Regions from separate parts of the Streptomyces sp. NPDC058401 genome, predicted to be linked through region 2. Evidence: riboswitches for the same ligand, from Rfam matches in the RefSeq annotation. Region 2 holds a riboswitch; the other holds the start of a gene.
The links. Region 2 has a riboswitch for thiamine pyrophosphate ahead of ACFWNV_RS09165 (thiamine ABC transporter substrate binding subunit). Riboswitches for the same ligand answer to the same signal wherever they lie in the genome.
Positions count from the first base shown of each region.

Region 1 (7,066 bases), on a different contig from region 2:
TACCTGTCCTGCGGCGGTCCGCCGTGCGGCTCGCAGTCCTCGCCTCCGCCGCCGGCCGACGGGGCGGTGGCTCTCACCGCGGTGACCGCCGGTCTGGCCACCGCGACGACGGGGGTGGCCATGCCCACGAGTACGAGGGAAAGGGAGGCCAGGGCACCTCCCGCGATCCAGGCACGGTTGCGGGGGACGGGACCAAGGCGAAGCTTGGTCTGGTGCTCACGACTCATCTGCGGCGCTCCTTCGGAACGGAATGCGAGCCGGAACGGGTGGCGCCCCGGCTGCGGGTTCGAACGTCCCTGGGACTTACGGACCGCGCCGCCCGGATCTTGAGCCGGCGGGGCGTTTATCAGCAGAACGGCTTATCGGCCGCCCCCGAACGGATGCGTCGACGCCCACCGGGTGGTAGCGCCACCGCGCCACCGGCGTGCCGCCGACCCATCGGCGGCCCCACTCCCTAACGTCGCCCGCGATCCGTCCGACGAGAGGGTGCTGCGGTGAGGCCGACCATCTGTCTGAACATGATCGTCAAGAACGAGGCGCCGACGATCCGGAAGTGCCTGGAGTCGGTGCGCCCCCTGATCGACACCTGGGTGATCGTGGACACGGGCTCCACCGACGGCACCCAGGACGTCATCCGGGACTGCTTCGCCGACCTGCCCGGCGCGCTCCACGAGCGGCCGTGGAAGGGCTTCGACGGCAGCCGCACCGAGGCGATCGAGCTCGCGCGCTCCAGCGCCGACTACCTGCTCTTCATCGACGGCGACGACGAGATGCAGATCCAGTCCGGATTCCGCATGCCGGAGCTGACCCTCGACGCGTACCAGGTGGCGCTGCACGACGGCCCGATCGTCCACTGGCGGCCGGCGCTGGTCTCCACCCGGCTGCCCTGGAGGTACGTCGGCGTGCTCCACGAGTACATCGACTGCGGCGCCGAGTACGGCCGCGACGTGATCGAGGGCTTCAACATCCTCTCCGTCGGCGGCGGGGCCCGCTTCCGCGAAGAAGGGCAGCGGGCGAAGTACCTGCGCGATGCGGAGGTACTCACCGAAGGCCTCGCGAAGGAGCCCGACAACTCCCGGTACGCCTTCTACCTGGCCCAGAGCTGGCGCGACGCCGGAGAGCCCGAGAAGGCGCTCGCCGCCTACGACCACCGGGTGGCCATGGGCGGCTGGGCCGAGGAGACCTACTGCGCGCAGCTCTACGCCGCACGGCTCGCGGTCACCCTCGAGAGGCCGCCGGCCGAGGTGACGGACCGCTACCTGCGGGCGCACGAGAGCCGCCCCTCGCGCGCCGAGGCCCTCGGCGACCTCGCCCGGCTCTGCCGCCTCGAAAGCCGCTGGCCCCTCGCCTACCTGTTCGCCCGGCAGGCGGTTCGGGTGCCCCACCCGGAGGACATCCTCTTCGTCGAGTTCGCCTGGCACGACTGGCGCGCACTCGACGAACTCGCGGTGGCCGCCTACTGGACCGGGGAGTACGAGGAGTCGTTGGACTGCTGCCAACTCCTGCTCCAGGGCGGCAAACTGCCCGCCGACCAGCAGGACCGGGTCCTCGCCAACCTCGAGTTCGCGCGGCGCAAGCTGGGCGTGGGCTCCCCGGCCTTCGCCTGACGTACGCAACGGCGGCCCGCGACTCCCCCCTCGGTGTCGCGGGCCGTCCGTATGTGCCTCAGCGGGAGGTCAGTCCGCCAGCGGCAGGTACACGCGGTTGCCCGCGGCCGCGAACTCGGCGGACTTCTCCGCCATGCCCGCCTCGATCTCCTCGGCGCCCAGGTCGCCGCCGTGCTGGCGGCGGATGTCCTGGGAGATCTTCATCGAGCAGAACTTCGGACCGCACATGGAGCAGAAGTGCGCGGTCTTGGCCGGCTCGGCCGGGAGGGTCTCGTCGTGGAACTCACGGGCCGTGACCGGGTCGAGGGCCAGGTTGAACTGGTCCTCCCAGCGGAACTCGAACCGCGCGTCCGACAGGGCGTCGTCCCACTCCTGGGCGCCCGGGTGGCCCTTGGCCAGGTCCGCCGCGTGGGCCGCGATCTTGTACGTGATGACACCGGTCTTCACGTCATCGCGGTTCGGCAGGCCCAGGTGCTCCTTGGGCGTGACGTAGCAGAGCATCGCGGTGCCCCACCAGGCGATCATCGCGGCGCCGATGCCCGAGGTGATGTGGTCGTACGCGGGCGCGACGTCGGTGGTCAGCGGGCCGAGCGTGTAGAACGGCGCCTCTTCGCAGATCTCCTGCTGAAGGTCGATGTTCTCCTTGATCTTGTGCATCGGGACGTGCCCGGGGCCCTCGATCATCGTCTGCACGTTGTGGCGCTTGGCGATGGTGTTGAGCTCGCCCAGCGTCTTCAGCTCCGCGAACTGCGCCGCGTCGTTGGCGTCCGCGATGGAACCGGGGCGCAGGCCGTCACCCAGGGAGTACGTGACGTCGTACGCCGCGAGGATCTCGCAGAGCTCCTCGAAGTTCGTGTAGAGGAAGTTCTCCTTGTGGTGCGCCAGGCACCAGGCGGCCATGATCGAGCCGCCGCGCGAGACGATGCCGGTCTTGCGGCGCGCGGTGAGCGGCACGTACGACAGCAGCACGCCGGCGTGGACCGTCATGTAGTCGACGCCCTGCTCGGCCTGCTCGATGACCGTGTCCTTGTAGATCTCCCAGGTCAGGTCCTCGGCGCGGCCGTCGACCTTCTCCAGCGCCTGGTACAGCGGCACGGTGCCGATCGGCACGGGAGAATTGCGCAGCACCCACTCGCGGGTGGTGTGGATGTTGCGGCCGGTGGAGAGGTCCATGACCGTGTCGGCGCCCCACTTGGTCGCCCAGGTCATCTTGTCCACCTCCTCCTCGATCGAGGAGGTGACCGCGGAGTTGCCGATGTTGGCGTTGACCTTCACCAGGAACCGCTTGCCGATGATCATCGGCTCGATCTCGGGGTGGTTCACGTTGACCGGCATGACCGCGCGGCCTGCGGCGATCTCCTCGCGGACGACCTCGGGGGAGACGTTCTCGCGGATCGCGACGTACTCCATCTCCGGGGTGATCTCGCCCCGGCGGGCGTACGCGAGCTGCGTGACCGCGGCGCCGCCACGGCCCCGGCGGGGCTGGCGCGGACGGCCCGGGAAGACCGCGTCGAGGTTCTTGAGGCCACCGCGCGGCGAGGTGTGCTTGATGCCGTCGTCCTCGGGGCGCACGGGGCGGCCCGAGTACTCCTCGGTGTCGCCGCGGCTGATGATCCAGTTCTCGCGCAGCGGCGGCAGGCCCCGGCGCACGTCCGTCTCGATCTGCGGGTCGGTGTACGGCCCGGACGTGTCGTAGAGCGTCACGTCCTTGCCGTTGGTGAGGTGGACCTGACGAACCGGCACCCGGATGTCGGGGCGGGAGCCCGCCACGTACCCCTTGTGCCAGCCGGGCTGGCGCTCGGTCTGGCCGTCGGCGTCCTGGCTGACGGCAGGCGTGCGTGCGTCCTGAATGGTCATGAGACCTAATCTCCCTACGCCGGCATTACCCGGTAACAGGTTCGGCGGTCGACGCAGCCTCTTCCCGTACGCATATTCGAATGCGAACGGTGATCAGCGCCCTCTCAGCCCGGTGCTCCGAGCTCCCGCGTTGTGCAAAGTAGCCCCCACGCTAGCGTCATGTGTGGCGTGCTGAACAGTGGGCCCCCTCATCTGTTGCGATGATCAGCCAGTGACGTCCTCGCCGCAGCCCCCCACCGAACCCACGGATCCCGCTGGTCACGCAGGTCACTCCAGCCACGCTGACCACGCGCACGCGGACCCCGGTCACTCGCCCGCCGCCCCTTCCGGCCACTCCCACGGCCATGCGCACAGCCACGGCCCGGCGGCCCCCGTCTCGAAGCACCTGCGCAAGGTGATCGCGGCCGTGCTGATCCCCTTCGCCACGGCCGTCGTGATCGGCATGGTGGTGCTCTGGCCCGGTGGTGCGCCGGGTCACGAGCGCACCGGCGTCGGCTTCGACCGGCAGACCCAGCAGGGCACGGTCGTCGCGCTCCAGCACGTCGACTGCAAATCCGTGAACGCCGCACAGGTACCGCCGACCGGCGACGCCTCCACTCCCGAGGGGCGCGAGGCCATCGCCGCGCAGAACGGCGAGTGCAAGAAGGCCACGGTCAAGGTCGGCAGCGGCCCCGACAAGGGCCGCGAGTTCATCGAGATCATCCAGCCGGGCGCACCACGGCAGTTGACGGACGGCCAGGACGTGGTGGTCGCCTACGCGCCGGACGCGCCCCGGGACCTCCAGTACTCCGTGATCGACGTGAACCGCAAGCTGCCGATGGCCCTGCTCGCCGGCATCTTCGCCCTCTCGGTCGTCATCGTCGGGCGGATGCGCGGACTGTTCGCGCTCATCGCCCTCGTCGTCAGCTTCGCGGTGCTGACCCTCTTCATCCTCCCGGCGATCCTGCAGGGGTCGAATCCGCTGGTCGTGGCCGTGGTCGGAGCCAGCGCGATCATGCTGATCGCGCTCTACATGTGCCACGGACTGACGGCCCGGACCTCGGTGGCGGTCCTCGGCACCATCATCTCGCTGCTGCTGATCGGCCTGCTGGGCTCGCTGTTCATCGACTGGGCGTTCCTCAGCGGCAACACGGACGACAACACCGGGCTGATCCACGGGCTCTACCCGAACATCGACATGAGCGGTTTGCTGCTTGCTGGTGTCATCATCGGATCGCTCGGCGTGCTCGACGACGTGACCGTCACCCAGACCTCCGCGGTCTGGGAACTCCACCAGGCCGACCCGTCGATGGGCCCGCGCGGGCTCTACCGGGCGGGCATCCGGATCGGGCGCGACCACATCGCCTCGGTGGTGAACACCCTGGTACTGGCGTACGCGGGCGCGGCGTTGCCGCTGCTCCTGCTGTTCTCCATCGCGAACAGCAGCATGGGGTCGGTGGCCAACAGCGAGCTGGTCGCGGAGGAGATCGTACGGACCCTCGTGGGCTCGATCGGACTGGTCGCCTCGGTCCCCGTGACGACGGCCCTGGCCGCACTGGTGGTGTCCGCGGACCGCGCGGAATCCCCGGCGGCCACAGCGGCCTCGGGGCCGCTCCGCGGCGGCCGGGGTCGGCGGCGCAAGCGCTGAAATATGCGGACCGGCGGGCGTGACGGGTCAGTTCGCGCACACGGCCGGTCGTGAGGAAGGGCAAGGTGGAGCGCTCAGCGCGTCGGCACGCTGAGCCGTGGTGCGTAGCTTCGGTGGTGCGGGTGGTGCCGTCATGCAGGTGGTGCCGTCATGCCAGTCATGCAGGTCGTGCCGTCATACAGGTCGTGCCGTCATACAGGTTGATCCGTCATGCAGGTTGATCCGGATGGTGCGTTGGCGTTCGCCGGCTCACCCTGGTCAGCGGGCGTCCGGCCGGGCCGGCGTCAGCCCGCGTTCTGCTCGTTCTGCTGCGACTCCGCGAGGATCTTGTCGAGCGCCTCGTCGAGGTTCTCCTCGAAGTCCCCGAGGTTGCGCTCCTGGCCGAGCGGAACGATCCGGTCGGTGCGGTCGAGGAATGCCACGAGTGGCGCCGCGCTCGCGCGGAAGAGAGCCCGGTCTGCACCCACTTGCAGCCGGATGTGGACATCGGACAGTTCCTCCGGATCGGTCGGGGCGATGTGGACATCGCCGTCACCGCACGGCTTGTTGATGCCGTCCAGAAGGAGCTCCCGGCCGAACGCCCAGGTCACGGGCGCATCTCCGGGAAGGTGGAAGGTCAGGCGGACTGCGTAGGGGTCACGAGCGTCGTACCGGAGTTCCACCGGAATCCGGAACGAGAGCTCCTCGGAAACGAGGAAACTCATCATGACCTCTGCCTGTACCGACTCGCGCATTGCCTACCCCGCTGTAGTGGAAGTGGCCAGGAATGATCCCCCAAGGCCCTCTTGACAAGAGTGGTGGAAGCGCTAGCAGATCACAAGGAGTGAGTTTTCAGATACTGATAGAGAACGAGAGGGTGCTCAACAGCGCGCCTACTTCACTCCGTAGCCGATCGACCGCATACAGCAATCGACTTTCCTGGTGCAGAGGGAGAGAAATCGCCATCGTCGCGGCGGTGTCGCCGGCCGTGATGGGGATGGCCGCGCACACCGTGCCGAGGGCGTATTCCTGCCGCTCCGTCACCGGCTGCATCCGCTCCATGGAGCCGATCCGCTGCTCCAGAGTCCGTAGATCCCGCACGGTGTGGGCGGTGATGGCCTCGACCGGGTGACGGTCGTAGTAGTCCTTGCGCGTCTTCTCGTCGAGCTGGCCGAGCAGGCACTGCCCGATGGCGTGCGCGTGGCCGGTCTCGCGGAAATCGGCCCACTCCTCGCAGGCCGGGCTGGCCGGGGTGTCCGAGACACCCACGACCTCGATTTCACCCTCGCGGTAGACGGCGAAGTAGACGGGGGCCCCGACGGCATCGCGGAAGTGCGCGAGGGAGTCGAGGATCATGCTGCGACGTTTCTGCTGAAGCCCGCCACCGGCCAGTCGGCCCGCGGCGTCCCCCAGGACGAAGACCCCGCTCTCCCGGCGCAGATAGCCCTCGTGCGTCAGGGTGCGCAGCAGGTGGTACGCGGTGGGAAGCGGGAGCCCGGCCTCGCGCGCCAGTTGTTTCGCCGGGGCTCCCTCACTATGGGAACCCACCGCTTCGAGCAGCCTCAGCGCCCGCTGCACCGAACCGATCAGAGTCGGCACACCGGCGTTGTGAACCGAAGACAAAGCTCACCCCCAGGCGTGGCGGCGGGCCTTGGGGGGGCCCGCCCTGCGGGGGCCGCCCCCGCGTGTGCCGTGACTCCTGGGGGTCGTGCTCGGTGTCTGTATCAGAGAACCGCAGGTCAGAGCGGTGGTACCGGCGTTCGGTGCCCAGGAAACGGCACAGATTGCCACTCTATCCGCCGATTCCCGGGCTGTGAGCGGTTTAGCGCTTCACGTTCCCTCAGCTGGGTTAATCCCGGTGTGCCCAGGTTGCGCCAGTTCTACCACTCTCCGGCGGAGGACTTCGACGCGGTGCCCCTGAACTTCCTGACGACGAAGATCAGGCCGCCGACGAGGGCCGCGAGGAGCAGCGCCTTGAAGAGGAAGCCGATCAGCG
Region 1 is NZ_JBHXKA010000006.1:70,115-77,180, reverse strand. It holds gene ACFWNV_RS03830 (glycosyltransferase) at 495-1,607, shown strand; gene thiC (phosphomethylpyrimidine synthase ThiC) at 1,677-3,464, opposite strand; TPP riboswitch at 3,459-3,603, opposite strand; gene ACFWNV_RS03820 (YibE/F family protein) at 3,676-5,091, shown strand; gene ACFWNV_RS03815 (SsgA family sporulation/cell division regulator) at 5,376-5,825, opposite strand; gene ACFWNV_RS03810 (IclR family transcriptional regulator) at 5,923-6,660, opposite strand; gene ACFWNV_RS03805 (DUF5326 family protein) at 6,951-7,066, opposite strand, start outside.
Region 1: linked by a shared signal. The riboswitch ahead of thiC (phosphomethylpyrimidine synthase ThiC) and the one ahead of ACFWNV_RS09165 (thiamine ABC transporter substrate binding subunit) in region 2 are both predicted to bind thiamine pyrophosphate.

Region 2 (7,066 bases):
GCCCGTTCCGGTGCCGCCACTGGCGACTCGAAGCCGGGCGAGAAGGCCGCCGCCGAGCCGCTCGCCGAGTGGGAGCGCGACCTGCTCGAGGGTGACAAGAAGGCCGACTCCGACGAGTCGGTAGAGGCTGCGGACGCTCCGGCCGCCGAGGCCGTTGTCGACGCCCCCGCCGTCGAGGCTGAGGCTGCTCCGGCCGCCGACGCCGAGGCCGAGGTCGTCGCCGAGCCCGTCGTCGAGGCTCCGGCCGCCGACGCCGAGCAGGCCTGACCCACTGAGAGCGCCCGGCGTTCATGCGCCGGGCACTCACAGCACGGACGATGACGGCGGGGGAGCCGCGCCACGAGCGCGTCTCCTCCGCCGTTCACCCGTAGATCTACGACTTCGAGAGAGAATCCCAGACTCATGGCGAACTACACCGCCGCTGACGTCAAGAAGCTCCGCGAGCTCACCGGCGTCGGCATGATGGACTGCAAGAACGCGCTGGTCGAGTCCGACGGTGACGTCGACAAGGCCATCGAGGCCCTCCGCATCAAGGGTCAGAAGGGCGTCGCCAAGCGCGAAGGCCGTTCTGCCGAGAACGGTGCCGTCGCCTCGATCATCGCCGACGACAACACCTCCGGTGTCATCGTCGAGCTGAAGTGCGAGACGGACTTCGTCGCCAAGGGCGAGAAGTTCCAGGCCGTCACCGAGCAGCTGGCCAAGCACATCGCCGCCACGTCCCCGGCCGACGTCGAGGCGCTGCTGGCGTCCGAGATCGAGCCCGGCAAGACCGTGCAGGCGTTCGTGGACGAGGCCAACGCCAACCTCGGCGAGAAGATCGTCCTGGACCGCTTCGCGCAGTTCACCGGCGGCTACGTCTCGGCGTACATGCACCGCACCATGCCCGACCTGCCGTTCCAGATCGGCGTCCTCGTCGAGCTGGACAAGGAGAACGCCGACGTCGCCCGCGGCGTCGCGCAGCACATCGCCGCGTTCGCGCCGAAGTGGCTCTCCAAGGACGACGTGCCGGCCGACGTGGTCGAGTCCGAGCGTCGTGTGGCCGAAGAGGTCACCCGCGCCGAGGGCAAGCCCGAAGCCGCGCTGCCGAAGATCGTCGAGGGTCGTGTCAACGGCTTCTTCCGCGACAACACGCTGCTCGGCCAGGACTACGCCCTGGACAGCAAGAAGTCCGTCCAGAAGGTTCTGGACGAGGCCGGTGTCACCCTGGTGCGCTTCTCGCGCATCAAGGTCGGCATCTGAGTCCGTCCGTACGCGACGGACACCGGACCCCGGTAGGGTCTGAAGCAGTCGCCCGCGTTCGCGCAGGGCGACCGCAGATCTGACGAGGAGGCCATTGCCGTAGAGGGAACCGCGAGGACCCACCGGCAATGGCCTTCTTCGTATGTGCACGAGGAGATCTCCATGAATCAGGGCGTGGACACCCACACCGCTTCCGACGACAAGAGCGACCAGGACAAGAAGGGCCGCCGCTTCATGCTGAAGCTGTCGGGCGAGGCCTTCTCCGGTGGCGGAGGACTCGGCGTCGACCCCGACGTGGTCCACGCCATCGCCCGCGAGGTCGCCGCGGTGGTTCGCGGCGGCGCGGAGATCGCGATCGTGATCGGCGGTGGCAACTTCTTCCGCGGCGCCGAACTGCAGCAGCGCGGCATGGACCGGGCCCGGTCCGACTACATGGGCATGCTCGGCACGGTCATGAACTGCCTTGCCCTCCAGGACTTCCTGGAGAAGGAAGGCATCGACTCCCGCGTCCAGACCGCCATCACCATGGGCCAGGTCGCCGAGCCGTACATCCCGCTGCGCGCCGTGCGACACCTGGAGAAGGGCCGCGTCGTCATCTTCGGCGCCGGCATGGGCATGCCCTACTTCTCCACCGACACCACGGCCGCCCAGCGCGCCCTGGAAATCGACGCGGAAGCCCTCCTCATGGGCAAGAACGGCGTCGACGGGGTCTACGACTCCGACCCGAAGAAGAACCCGGACGCGGTGAAGTTCGACGCGCTGGAGTACAGCGAGGTGCTGTCGCGCGACCTCAAGGTCGCCGATGCCACCGCCATCACGCTGTGCCGCGACAACAAGCTGCCGATCCTGGTCTTCGAGCTGCTCGCCGAGGGCAATATCGCGCGAGCCGTCAAGGGTGAGAAGATCGGCACGCTCGTGAGCGACCAGGGCACCCGGGCCTGAGCAGGCCCCGTCCGCCTGAACCATCCATTTCTGACATGCAGGAGCACGTGGTGACCGAAGAGATCCTCCTCGAGGCCGAGGAGAAGATGGAAAAGGCCGTCGTCGTCGCCAAGGAAGACTTCGCCGCGATTCGCACCGGTCGTGCGCACCCGGCGATGTTCAACAAGATCGTGGCGGAGTACTACGGCGCCATCACGCCCATCAACCAGCTCGCCTCCTTCTCGGTCCCCGAGCCGCGCATGGCGATCGTGACCCCGTTCGACAAGAGCGCCCTGCGCAACATCGAGACGGCCATCCGCGACTCCGACCTGGGCGTCAACCCCAGCAACGACGGCAGCATCATCCGGGTGACCTTCCCCGAGCTGACGCAGGACCGCCGCAAGGAGTACATCAAGGTCGCGCGCACCAAGGCCGAGGACTCCAAGGTCTCGATCCGTGCCATCCGCCGCAAGGCGAAGGACGCCCTCGACAAGCTCGTCAAGGACAAGGAAGCCGGCGAGGACGAGGTGCGCCGCGCCGAGAAGGAGCTCGACGACACCACCGCGAAGTACGTCGCGCAGGTGGACGAGCTGCTGAAGCACAAGGAAGCCGAGCTCCTCGAAGTCTGATGAACGACACTTCCTGGCAGCCGGAGCCGGTTCCGGCGGGTCCCGCCTACGATGCGCTGGTGGGCCCGCACACTCGGCCCATGCCCATCGTGCCCGATGCCGCCGGCCGTGACTTCGACGACCGGGAAGCACGCGATCGGGGGGCCGCCGCTGACGGCGGCCCCCTCTTCCGCGCCGATACGCCGCCGCAGGAGCCCATGCCCAGCCCCCCGCCGCCGACCCCGCCTTCGCCGGCACCGCAGGACGCCTCCCCACCGCCTCAGAAGAAGCGGGCCGGGCGGGACCTGCGTGCCGCCATAGGGGTCGGAGTGGGCCTCGGCGCGGTGATCTTCGCCTCGCTGTTCATCGTCAAGGCGGTCTTCGTCGGCGTCGTCGTCGTGGCGGTCGTCGTCGGCCTGTGGGAGCTCACCTCCCGGCTCCAGGAGAAGAAGGGCATCAAGGCCCCGCTGGTCCCGCTCGCGATCGGCGGTGCGGCGATGGTCATCGCCGGGTACGTCCGCGGGGCCGAGGGCGCCTGGGTGGCGATGGCGCTCACCGCCCTCGCGGTCCTGGTCTGGCGGATGACCGAGCCGCCCGAGGACTACCTCAAGGACGTCACCGCCGGTGTCTTCGCGGCGTTCTACGTGCCCTTCCTGGCCACGTTCGTCGCGATGCTGCTCACCGCCGACGACGGGCCGCAGCGGGTCGTCACCTTCCTGGTCCTGACCGTGGTCAGCGACACCGGGGCCTACGCGGTGGGCTGGCGCTTCGGCAAGACCAAGCTCGCGCCGCGCATCAGCCCCGGAAAGACCCGCGAGGGGCTCTTCGGAGCGGTGGCCTTCGCGATGGGGGCCGGCGCCCTGTGCATGGAGTTCCTGATCGACGGGGGCGTCTGGTGGCAGGGCCTGGTGCTCGGCCTCGCCGTCGCCGTCAGCGCCACACTGGGCGACCTCGGGGAATCCATGATCAAGCGGGATCTCGGGATCAAGGACATGGGCACCCTGCTGCCGGGCCACGGCGGGATCATGGACCGGCTGGACTCCCTGCTTCCGACGGCCCCCGTGGTGTGGCTGCTGCTGGCCCTGTTCGTCGGCACCGGCTGACCTGCGAAAAGGCGCCCGTGCAGGCGGGGCGGTTACTCTTGGAGGGCGCGCTGCTTCTGCGGCGCGCCTTTCGTCTTACAAGGAGTACCTGCCATGGCCCGCCCTGTACCGGGAGAGCTCACTTTCGTCGCCCCTCGTGGAGCGAAGAAGCCGCCCCGGCACCTCGCCGACCTCACCCCCGAGGAGCGCCGGGAGGCGGTCGCCGCGATCGGTGAGAAGCCCTTCCGGGCCAAGCAGCTCTCCCAGCACTACTTCGCCCGGTACACGCACGACCCGGCCGAGTGGACCGACATCCCCGCCGCCTCGCGCGAGAAGCTCCAGCAGGAGCTGCTGCCGGACCTGATGAACGTCCTGCGCCACATCTCCTGCGATGACGACACCACCCGCAAGACCCTGTGGAAGCTGCACGACGGCACGCTCGTCGAGTCCGTGCTGATGCGCTACCCGGACCGGGTCACCATGTGCATCTCCTCGCAGGCCGGCTGCGGCATGAACTGCCCGTTCTGCGCCACCGGCCAGGCCGGCCTCGACCGCAACCTGTCGACCGCCGAGATCGTCCACCAGATCGTCGACGGCATGCGCGCCCTGCGCGACGGCGAGGTCCCCGGCGGGCCCGCCCGGCTGTCGAACATCGTCTTCATGGGCATGGGCGAGCCGCTCGCCAACTACAACCGTGTCGTCGGCGCCATCCGCCGCCTCACCGACCCGGAGCCCGACGGCCTGGGCCTGTCCCAGCGCGGGATCACCGTCTCCACCGTGGGCCTGGTCCCGGCGATGCACCGCTTCGCCGACGAGGGCTTCAAGTGCCGCCTCGCCGTCTCCCTGCACGCCCCGGACGACGAGCTGCGCGACACCCTGGTCCCGGTGAACACCCGCTGGAACGTCCGCGAGGTGCTCGGTGCGGCATGGGAGTACGCGGAGAAGTCCGGCCGCCGGATCTCCATCGAGTACGCCCTGATCCGCGACATCAACGACCAGGCCTGGCGCGGTGACCTGCTCGGCAAGCTGCTCAAGGGCAAGCGCGTGCACGTCAACCTGATCCCGCTGAACCCGACGCCCGGCTCGAAGTGGACCGCCTCGCGGCCCGAGGACGAGAAGGCGTTCGTGGACGCCATCGCCCGCCACGGCGTGCCCGTGACCGTCCGCGACACCCGCGGGCAGGAGATCGACGGGGCGTGCGGCCAGCTCGCCGCCTCGGAGCGCTGATTTTCGCCAGTTGAGGTTTGCTTTCGGCCACGGGGTACCCTGTGGCCGAACAACCAATTTCATATTCCGACAGGGGAGCGCCACAGCGCTGAGAGTGCGGTATCCGTCACCGCAGACCCTCTGAACCTCGCCCCGGTCATTCGGGGTAGGAAGTTCGGTCACCACTCAAGCTGTTGCGCCCTGCCCGGCGTCCGCTCCACAGAGCGCCGGGCAGGGCCGCGTCTTCTCCTGGACATCCCAGGAGGAATGCACCAATGAGCACCACCAAGAAGCTGGCGGGCGTCGCGCTCGCGGCCGCGCTCGGCGTCACCACGCTCAGCGCCTGCGGCGGCGACGCCAAGGACAAGGCCGCGGACGACAAGACGATCACCCTCGTCTCGCACGACTCCTTCAACGTGACCGACACGGTCCTCAAGGAGTTCGAGCAGCAGAGCGGCTACACCGTCAAGGTCCTGAAGTCGGGCGACGCCGGCGCGGCCCTGAACCAGGAGATCCTCACCAAGGGCTCCCCGCGCGGCGACGTGTTCTTCGGCGTCGACAACACCCTCCTCTCCCGCGCCCTCGACAACGGCATCTTCACGCCGTACGAGGCCAAGGGGCTGGCCGACGTGAAGCCCGAGTTCGTGCTCGACAAGGAGCACCGGGTCACCCCGGTCGACTCCGGAGACATCTGCGTCAACTACGACAAGGCCTACTTCGCCGACAAGAAGCTCGCCCCGCCGCAGACGCTGGACGACCTGATCAAGCCGGAGTACAAGAACCTCCTGGTCACCGAGAACGCCGCGACCTCCTCGCCCGGCCTCGGCTTCCTCCTCGCCTCCGTCGGCAAGTACGGGGACGCGGGCTGGGAGGGCTACTGGAGCAAGCTCAAGGCCAACGGCGTCGAGGTGGTCGACGGCTGGGAGCAGGCCTACAACGAGCGGTTCTCCGGCTCGGCCGGCGGCAAGAAGGCCAAGGGCGACCGCCCGCTGGTCGTCTCCTACGCCTCCAGCCCGCCGGTCGAGGTCCTGTACGGCGAGCCGCAGCCGGCCGAGGCCCCCACGGGCGTCGCGACGGGCACCTGCTTCCGGCAGACCGAGTTCGCCGGTCTGCTCAAGGGCGCGAAGAACGAGAAGGGCGGCAAGGCGCTCCTGGACTTCCTGATCTCCAAGAAGTTCCAGGAGGACATGCCGCTCCAGATGTTCGTGAACCCGGTGACCAAGGACGCGGTCCTGCCCGAGCTGTTCACCAAGCACGGCGTGGTCATCGAGAAGCCCGAGACGGTCGCCCCGGAGGCCATCGCCAAGAACCGTGACCAGTGGGTCAAGGCCTGGTCCGCCCTCGTCGTGAAGTAGGACGAGTGAGCGGCGTTCCGAAGGAGAGCGGGCGGGCCACGGCCGTCAGGCTCGGTCTGATGGCCGTGCCGCTCGTCTTCTTCGGGCTGTTCTTCGCGTACCCCGTCGCCGCGATCGTCGGGCGCGGGCTCAAGACGGACGCCGGCTGGCAGTTCGGCCGGATCGGCGAGGTGCTGGCCCGGCCCGACATCGGCGACGTGCTCTGGTTCACCACCTGGCAGGCGCTCGCGTCCACGGCGCTCACGCTCCTGATCGCACTCCCCGGCGCGTACGTCTTCGCGCGCTTCGAGTTCCCCGGCAAACAGCTGCTGCGGGCGCTCGTCACGGTGCCGTTCGTGCTGCCGACCGTCGTGGTCGGCACCGCGTTCCTGGCGCTCGTGGGGCGGAACGGTCTGCTGGACGAGGTGTGGGGGATCCGCCTCGACACGACCGTCTGGGCGATCCTGCTCGCGCACGTCTTCTTCAACTACGCCGTGGTCATCCGCACGGTCGGCGGGCTGTGGGCGCAGCTGGACCCGCGCCAGGAGGAGGCCGCCCGGGTGCTCGGCGCCGGGCGGTTCGCCGCCTGGCGCCGGGTGACGCTGCCCGCGCTGGTCCCGGCCGTCGCGGCCGCCTCGCTCATGGTGTTCCTGTTCACGTTCTCCTCCTTCGGCGT
Region 2 is NZ_JBHXKA010000017.1:51,350-58,415, reverse strand. It holds gene rpsB (30S ribosomal protein S2) at 1-267, shown strand, start outside; gene tsf (translation elongation factor Ts) at 403-1,239, shown strand; gene pyrH (UMP kinase) at 1,402-2,181, shown strand; gene frr (ribosome recycling factor) at 2,232-2,789, shown strand; gene ACFWNV_RS09175 (phosphatidate cytidylyltransferase) at 2,789-3,871, shown strand; gene rlmN (23S rRNA (adenine(2503)-C(2))-methyltransferase RlmN) at 3,965-5,077, shown strand; TPP riboswitch at 5,139-5,247, shown strand; gene ACFWNV_RS09165 (thiamine ABC transporter substrate binding subunit) at 5,332-6,411, shown strand; gene ACFWNV_RS09160 (ABC transporter permease) at 6,471-7,066, shown strand, end outside.